2 regions of the Mesorhizobium sp. P2_E7 genome follow, and region 1 is predicted to be linked to the other one. Evidence: predicted binding sites of a transcription regulator. Region 1 holds the regulator's gene; the other holds the start of a gene.
The links. The regulator LexA, encoded in region 1, represses DNA repair genes until DNA is damaged. The targets are predictions, from matches to a motif close to TGTTCNNNNTGTGTTCNG.
Positions count from the first base shown of each region.

Region 2: a site for LexA is predicted at 1,796-1,813, ahead of recA (recombinase RecA). Genes of this name have one in related genera too.

Region 1 is NZ_JBFUER010000001.1:1,155,447-1,159,658, reverse strand. Features, by position in the region: gene kynU (kynureninase) at 1-717, opposite strand, end outside; gene AC1DYC_RS05850 (GntR family transcriptional regulator) at 886-1,665, shown strand; gene lexA (transcriptional repressor LexA) at 1,873-2,640, shown strand; gene AC1DYC_RS05840 (ComEC/Rec2 family competence protein) at 2,634-4,212, opposite strand, start outside.
Region 2 is NZ_JBFUER010000001.1:906,442-910,653, forward strand. Features, by position in the region: gene AC1DYC_RS04570 (hypothetical protein) at 358-714, opposite strand; gene AC1DYC_RS04575 (hypothetical protein) at 719-1,204, opposite strand; gene AC1DYC_RS04580 (hypothetical protein) at 1,298-1,516, shown strand; gene recA (recombinase RecA) at 1,872-2,972, shown strand; gene alaS (alanine--tRNA ligase) at 3,245-4,212, shown strand, end outside.

The DNA.
Region 1 (4,212 bases):
GTAGATGAAGGCCGGCGAGCCCGGGCCGCCATTGAGGTATTTGTAGGTGCAGCCGACGGCGAAATCGGCATTGACACTGTCAAGTTCGACCGGCAAGGCGCCGGCGGTGTGGCAGAGATCCCAGATGATCAGCGCGCCGGCGTCATGCGCCTTGCGCGTCAGCGCCGCCATGTCGCGCAACTGGCCGGATTTGTAGTTGACGTGGTTGACCAGGATGACGGCGACGCTGTCGTCGATCAGATCCTCGATTGCAGGCGCGTCGACGCCCTCCAGCCGCAGCCGCGTTCCCGGCCGGGTCGAAGCGACGCCTTCGGCCATATAGAGGTCGGTCGGGAAACTGTCGCCCTCGGCAACGATGACCGAGCGGTCCGGCCGCATGCCGAGTGCCGCGTGCAGCAGCTTGTAGATGTTGATCGAGGTCGTGTCGCAGACCACCGTCTGCCCCTCAGCCGCGCCGATCAGTCGTCCGAGCTGATCGCCGAGCTCCACCGGCATGTTGAACCAGCCGGCAGTGTTCCAGGCGCGAATGAGATCCTGCGCCCATTCCTGCATGGCGGCCTGCTGCAATTCGCTGAAGACGGCCGGCGACGCGGCACCCAGCGAATTGCCGTCGAGATAGATCACGCCCTGCGGCAAGACAAAGCGTTCACGCATGGAACGCAGCGGATCGGCGGCATCCATCGCTTCGATTGCAGCGAGATCGGGTGTCATGCTCATGATCCGGCGCTCCTCCCTGAACAACAGCATTCGGCGGAGCCTGTCCGCCCTAAACATGCCGGCGATCTTGAGGGGTCCTCCTGGACCTGTCAAACATTATATATAATTTGCGTGATGAAAGGCTTTGATATATAATCAGCAGCCGAGCAATCTGACTGATGGGTTACGATGTTGGACGACGAGCAGTCCTCGAAGACGGAAACGGCCTATCGGCTGCTCAGGCGCGATATTCTTGCGACCCGGCTGGCGCCTGCCGCGCCGTTGAAGCTGAGCACGCTGCGCGGCACCTATGGCATCGGCTGGACGCCGCTGCGCGAGGCACTGTCACGACTGGAAGCCGAACGGCTTGTGACCGCCATCAGCAACCGTGGGTTTGCGGTCGCTCCCGTGTCCCGAGCCGAGCTCGAAGACCTGGCGCGTGCGCGACTGGTGGTCGAACTGCCCTTGCTGGTGGAATCGATCGAAAAGGGCGACCATCAATGGGAAGACACGGTCGTTGCCGCCCACTACCGCCTCTCACGCTGCGGGTCCGTTCTCGATGATCCCTCGGATGAGGCCGTCGATGCGTGGTACGAAAAACATGATGCCTTCCACGCGGCGCTGCTCAGTGCCGCGAGATCCAGCTGGCTGCTGCGTTTCAACGCGACGATCTCCGATCAACTGCATCGCCACCACCGCTTTCTGGGCCTCGCGCCGACGCTGCGCGCGGCCGCCGGCCGCGAGGACGGACACCAGAAGGCCATGGAGGCGCTGCGCGACGCCGTGGCGATCGAACACCACACCGAACTGATGGAAGCAGCCCTTGACCGCGACACTGAGGGCGCAAAAACGCTGATGAGCGTTCACATCGGCTACACGCTGCAGGTCTATGCCCAGAGTGAACCGGGCGCGCCGACGGATGCAGCGCAGCCCCGCCCGAAAAAGCGGCAGCGATCTGGCAAGGCATGAATTGACCCGATGGCGCAGGCCACCGGCGTTTTCACTCCGTTGCCGGCAAACGAGCGCGGGCGCCGATCGCGGCGCGGAACGTTACGCTGAACAAAACGTCAACGCATTCATTAAACTTTAAAAGGTTGCGGAACACAACTGGAACAGATAGTGTTTGTTCTGGGTTTGTTTTTTCTGATTCTGGTTTCAGAACCCGTGGGGGCCGCGATGCTGACGCGCAAACAACATGAACTCCTGATGTTCATCCATGAACGCCTGAAGGAGAGCGGAATCCCGCCGTCTTTCGACGAGATGAAGGAGGCGCTCGACCTTGCGTCCAAGTCCGGCATTCACCGCCTGATCACGGCGCTGGAGGAGCGCGGTTTCATTCGCCGGCTGCCGAACCGGGCGCGCGCGCTGGAAGTGCTGCGGCTGCCCGACTCGATCGCACCCGGCCTCAATGCGGCGAAGAAGTTCTCGCCAAGCGTCATCCAGGGCAGTCTCGGACAAGGCGGTTCTGGCCAGGGCGGTGTGGGGCAAAGCGGTCTCGGCCGTCAGATCAAGCCGGCCTCATCGTCGCGTTCGATGTCGGCCGGCAATGACGACGCAGTTTCGGCGGTGTCGATCCCGGTGATGGGCCGCATCGCCGCCGGTGTGCCGATCGACGCCATCCAGCACCAAACCCATTCGATCTCGGTGCCGCCGGACATGATCATGGGCGGCGAACATTACGCGCTCGAGGTCAAGGGCGACTCGATGATCGAGGCCGGCATTTTCGACGGCGACACGGTCATCATCCGCAATGCCGACACCGCCAGCCCCGGCGAGATCATCGTGGCGCTGGTCGACGAAGAGGAAGCGACGCTGAAACGCTTTCGCCGCAAGGGCGCCTCGATCGCGCTGGAAGCCGCAAACCCGGCCTATGAAACCCGCATCTTCGGGCCAGACAGGGTCAAGGTGCAGGGCAAGCTTGTCGGGCTGATCCGGCGCTACTGAGCCGGCTTAGTTTTGTACTTTTCGCGCTCCTTGTAGGGCGGCAGGCCGCGTGCTTCGCGTGAGAAGCGGCGTTGCTCGTGCCAGGGACGATAGGGCTTGTCGACGGCGAAACGTATGGTTGGCGTTGTCGCGGCCGATTGCGGATCGAAGAAGACGGCGGCACTGCCGTCGCGGGCAAGCTGCTTCTTGGTCACGACCAGCACCAGCGGGTCGCGACACGGATTGTAGGCGGTGGCATCGTCGATGACGATCAGGCTCGCGAAAGCGCAGGCCGGTCGGGCTGTCTTGCGGTCTTTTGCCAGCGCGATGATGGCTCCGGCCGGGTGCCGGGCAATGCAGAGATCACCTGTGCAGTAGAAGGGCGAGCCGGGCGGCAGGTCGAGCGGATCGAGATCGAACCGCGTATCCGTTGCCTCGAAAATCTCAGGCGGGATAATGGTTTCCGCCCTTAGCGCGCGTTTCCAGTTGTCTGTGGTGAATTCGTTGGAGCGTTCGCGATTGAGGGCTAGCTCGCCGCCTCCGATCGGCACGGCCACCAGATGCGCATCCTCGGAGATGAGCACATCGGGCGTGCGTACCTGCGGCACCGTCAACAGGCCAGCCAGCGCGAAAGGCACGGCCGCCAGCCGAAGCCATGTGGTGGCCATGGTGGCGATGACGAGGGCGACCGCCACCAGCAGCACCGAGCGGATAGGGATCAGCCCGACGGCATCGACCGGCGAACGTTCGGAAATCCAGGCGGAGATGGCGATCATGGCCGCCAGACCCTTGCCCATCACATAGAGGAACGGCCCATCGGCGCCGAATGGCATCGCCAGCGCGCTGAGCACGGCAAAGGGCATGACGATTAACGATACAATCGGCATCACGGCCAGATTGGCGAGCAGGCTGAGCGGTGACACGCGCTGGAAATGCCAGATGGCAAACAGCGCCGTGGCACTTCCAGCGATAATCGAGGTCATGGCGAGGCCGCCCATGGCCAGCAGGAATTTTCGCGACAGGAAGCTGACGAAAGAGCGCCTCGCAGGCGGCGTTCTCACCCTGTCGGCGCGGTAGTCGGCCCAGCCGGCATAGGCGCCGACCAGGGCGGCGGTGGCGGCAAACGACATCTGGAAACTCGGGCCGACGACCTCATGCGGCGACACCAGGATGACGGCGATCGCCGAGATCGCCAGGTTGCGCATGGTGAGCGCCGCCCGGTCGAACAGCACGGCGATCAGCATCACCGCCAGCATGATGAAGCTGCGCTCGGCGGCAACCACAATGCCTGAAATGACGAGATAGGCGGCGATGGAGACAAGCGCTGCGGCGGCTGCATATTTCTTGACCGGCCGGCGCGAGGAGAAATCGGGAAACAGCGCGAAGGCGCCGCGCAGCAAGCCCATGATGGTGCCGGCAACCAGCGCCATGTGCAGGCCGGAAATGGAAATGATGTGGTAGATGCCGGTGCGCCGCATCGCCTCGTTGACCTCGTCCGGAATGCCGGCGCGCACGCCGACGATCAGCGCTGCGGCAATCTCGCCTTCGGCGCCACCGATCTTGCTCCGGATGTGGTCGGCTATGTTTTCGCGG
Region 2 (4,212 bases), 250 kb from region 1:
TTAGAAACGTAAGCGATGACGTATGCATCTTGAACCCAGCAACGATAAGTGGGATCGATATAAACGTAACAAGGAAGCCAAGAAACATTGCCGCTTTAGTGTACCCTAAAAATAGCTTCATGGCTTGGGTGTCTTGGATCTTCGATATAAACGAAGTCGATTTTCCACCAACGAACCCGAATATTCCAAAAATAAACCCCGTCTGTATCGACGACCAGTCGAATACGGACGAGTATAAGTTTGCAAAATCAACCTCGGCAGTCGAAGAGGCGTTCATGAGGTTCCCTTTGAAATACCAAAGGGATAACCCCGTAACCGCCGCTGATGCTATCGGCCCGTACTTTTCGACATAATAGTTCATCCGACTAACTTCTTCATCTCATCGACAAGATATTTCTTCTTCACCGAATAGATTTTCTCGGGGTCGCGGTCGTCAATGTTAAGGCTGTCCTTCGCCACAACGCGCTCCTCAATCAAATCGATGGGCTCCGATTCATCGTTGACGACTGTTGTCGCCTGCAATTTGTCCAACCTGAAACCAGGAACGTTCATCTCTGCAAGCTGTTTTGCAAGCCCGTTCACGGCGGCAGACAGGAAGCCGCCATGATGCCCCATTGATATCTCTACGTATATAGATGGGGCGCCGTACGCTTCACCCATAGCCTTGATGCCAGCGCTGGCTGATTTGTTGGCCGCGCCCTCTAACTCCGCCATGTTCTCAGGGTTTGCTATCCGTATCGCCAGTTTGCGGGTTTGGCCGGCGTTGAAGCGATCCCAGTTTCTTTTTGTCGATTATCGGCGCAATCGAGTAGATGGCGTTGGCATTGAAAGAGGCGACGTACTCCAGCAAACGTCCCGGCGTCAGAATTCGCTGGTCATATTGGATGCCCAAGAAGCCTTTTTTGTGATTCAGCCGAAATACAATCCCGTGACCGAGTGATTTGGCCGTCAGAGCCTTTCGCTTATCGCCATCAATCTCAGATGGAAGATTTGTTCCTTGGCACCGCGTCAACTCCCCGACGATGGCGTCAGCGCTGTCGTCCTCAAGCGTTTCAAGGCGAACGACAAAATCTTGCGCCAACTGCTTCTCGCGACCCTTAGCACTCGGGATCAGTGAGATTTTTCGGATAACATCAAGCAAATCCGGCGTTGCTTTTGAATTCTTGCTCAGTTCGTAAAACCGGAAAGTAAAATTCTTTTCCATATTCCCCCTCCAAACACCGGTGCATGAAAGCACGGTTCGGGGAAAGTGGCGACTCAGAGTAGGGTACTGCGGTTAAATTACCGGAGGATATCTATGACCATTCAAATGAAGGAAACCGGGCCGAAAGGGGTCACTAGACCGTTCGTGCCAACTATTGAACTCGGGTTCAAACTTTCCATGGAAGAGCGACAGGTCGAAGCGCTTGAGCACATTGCCGTATCGCTATCCGCAATCGACCATAATATCGAATTGCTGGCGACGAAGATGGAAGGCCTTCTGATCTCTCTTGCAAAGATCGCTGCCAAGCCATAGTCGCCTCCGAGGCTGTACAATCGGCAGGAGGTAAACCTCCCGCCGCAGAAGCCGTGCGGGTAGCAGGAGCTTCAATACGGTCGGTCATCGGGAAGTCCTTCCGATAACGAATCAGTGCCGCTGCAAGACGGCAGGCGGCAAAAGCCACCGCTTTGATTCTATTGTAGAATTTTATTTACATGCTCGAAGGGGATACATCCGAAAACCAAACCACGAGACAAAAAAAGAACAAATCAGGATAAAGATTGTTTTTCAGATATTTGACCCCTCTTGCCAAACGAGAACAAAAAAGGTACAAACTGGGCAGGGATTACGGATTGTCCGGCCTTCATTGACGACCAAGGGGTGATGTATCATGGCTCAGAATTCTTTGCGGCTTGTAGAGGACAAAGCGGTGGACAAATCAAAGGCTCTGGACGCGGCGCTGTCGCAAATCGAGCGCGCCTTCGGCAAGGGCTCGATCATGCGGCTGGGTGCCAATGAGCAGGTCGTCGAGATCGAAACCGTGCCGACCGGATCGCTTGGCCTCGACATCGCGCTTGGCGTCGGCGGCCTGCCGCGCGGCCGCATCGTCGAGATCTATGGGCCGGAAAGCTCGGGCAAGACGACGCTGGCGCTGCACACGGTTGCCGAAGCCCAGAAGAAGGGCGGCATCTGCGCCTTCGTCGATGCCGAGCACGCGCTCGACCCGGTCTATGCCCGCAAGCTCGGCGTCGATCTCGAAAATCTGCTGATCTCGCAGCCCGACACCGGCGAGCAGGCGCTGGAGATCTGCGACACGCTGGTGCGTTCTGGCGCCATCGACGTGCTGGTGGTCGATTCGGTTGCGGCACTGACGCCGCGCGCTGAAATCGAGGGCGAAATGGGCGATTCGCTCCCCGGCCTGCAGGCGCGTCTGATGAGCCAGGCGCTGCGCAAGCTGACCGCCTCGATCTCGCGCTCCAACACCATGGTCATCTTCATCAACCAGATCCGCATGAAGATCGGCGTCATGTTCGGTTCGCCAGAAACCACCACCGGCGGCAACGCGCTGAAATTCTACGCTTCGGTGCGTCTCGACATCCGCCGCATCGGCTCGGTCAAGGACCGCGACGAGGTCGTCGGCAACCAGACCCGCGTCAAGGTGGTCAAGAACAAGCTGGCGCCGCCCTTCAAGGTGGTCGAGTTCGACATCATGTATGGCGAAGGCGTGTCCAAGACTGGCGAATTGGTCGACCTCGGCGTCAAGGCCGGCGTGGTCGAGAAGTCAGGCGCCTGGTTCTCCTATAATTCGCAGCGCCTCGGCCAGGGCCGCGAGAACGCCAAACTGTTTCTGCGCGACAATCCCGACACGGCGCGCGAGATCGAACTGGCGCTCAGGCAGAATGCCGGGCTGATTGCAGAAAAGTTCCTCGAGAATGGCGGCCCCGAGCGCGGCGAAGACGACGGCTTCGAGGAAGAATCCGGCGCCATGTAAGGCAGCTGCCAGAGTTCGGCCATAAATCCGGTCCATTATCTGATGCTTAAGTAACAGAGTTCCTTAGTATCGCGTTCCAAACCGCCGGCCTTCGCGCCGGCGGTTTTCGTTTTTGGGCAGGCGTGGAGCCGGCCTGGCAGCTGCAGGATTGGCCCAATTCCGTGTTTCTGGACAGGGTGAAGCCTGCCCGCTAAAAGGCCAAGTCGATCTTCTAAAAGCAGAGACCAGTTTCCGCCGGCCGTGCCGGCGGTTTTCGCGAAAAGGCAGCAGTCATGAGTGGCGTGAACGACATCCGGTCGACATTTCTCGACTATTTCCGCAAGGAAGGCCACGAGGTCGTCGCCTCAAGCCCGCTGGTGCCGCGTAACGACCCGACATTGATGTTCACCAATGCCGGCATGGTGCAGTTCAAGAACGTCTTCACCGGCCTGGAGAAGCGGCCCTATTCGCGCGCCACGACCGCGCAGAAGAGCGTGCGCGCCGGCGGCAAGCACAACGACCTCGACAATGTCGGCTACACCGCCCGCCATCTGACCTTCTTCGAAATGCTCGGCAACTTCTCCTTTGGCGACTATTTCAAGGAGCGCGCCATCGAGCTTGCCTGGAACCTGATCACCAAGGAGTTCGGGCTGAACAAGGACAAGCTCTTGGTCACCGTCTATCACACCGATGACGAGGCGGCCGGCTTTTGGAAGAAGATCGCCGGCTTCTCGGATGACCGCATCATCCGCATCCCGACGTCCGACAATTTCTGGGCGATGGGCGACACCGGGCCATGCGGTCCTTGCTCGGAGATTTTCATCGACCGCGGCGAGCACATCTGGGGCGGCCCTCCCGGCAGCCCGGAAGAGGATGGTGATCGCTTCCTCGAATTCTGGAACCTGGTGTTCATGCAGTATGAGCAGGTCACCAAGGAAGAACGCATCGACCTGCCGCGGCCGTCGATCGACACCGGCATGGGCCTGGAGCGCATGGCCTCCATTCTGCAAGGCGTGGAAAGCGTCTTTGAAACAGATCTGTTCCGGCATCTGATCGATGCCGCGTCATCCGCGCTCGGGCAGGGGCCAGACAAGGAGACGGTAGCGTCCTTCCGCGTCATTGCCGACCACCTGCGCTCGTCCTCCTTCCTGGTCGCCGACGGCGTGCTCCCGTCGAATGAAGGCCGCGGCTATGTGCTGCGCCGCATCATGCGCCGCGCCATGCGCCATGCGCAGCTGCTCGGCGCCAAGGAACCGTTGAT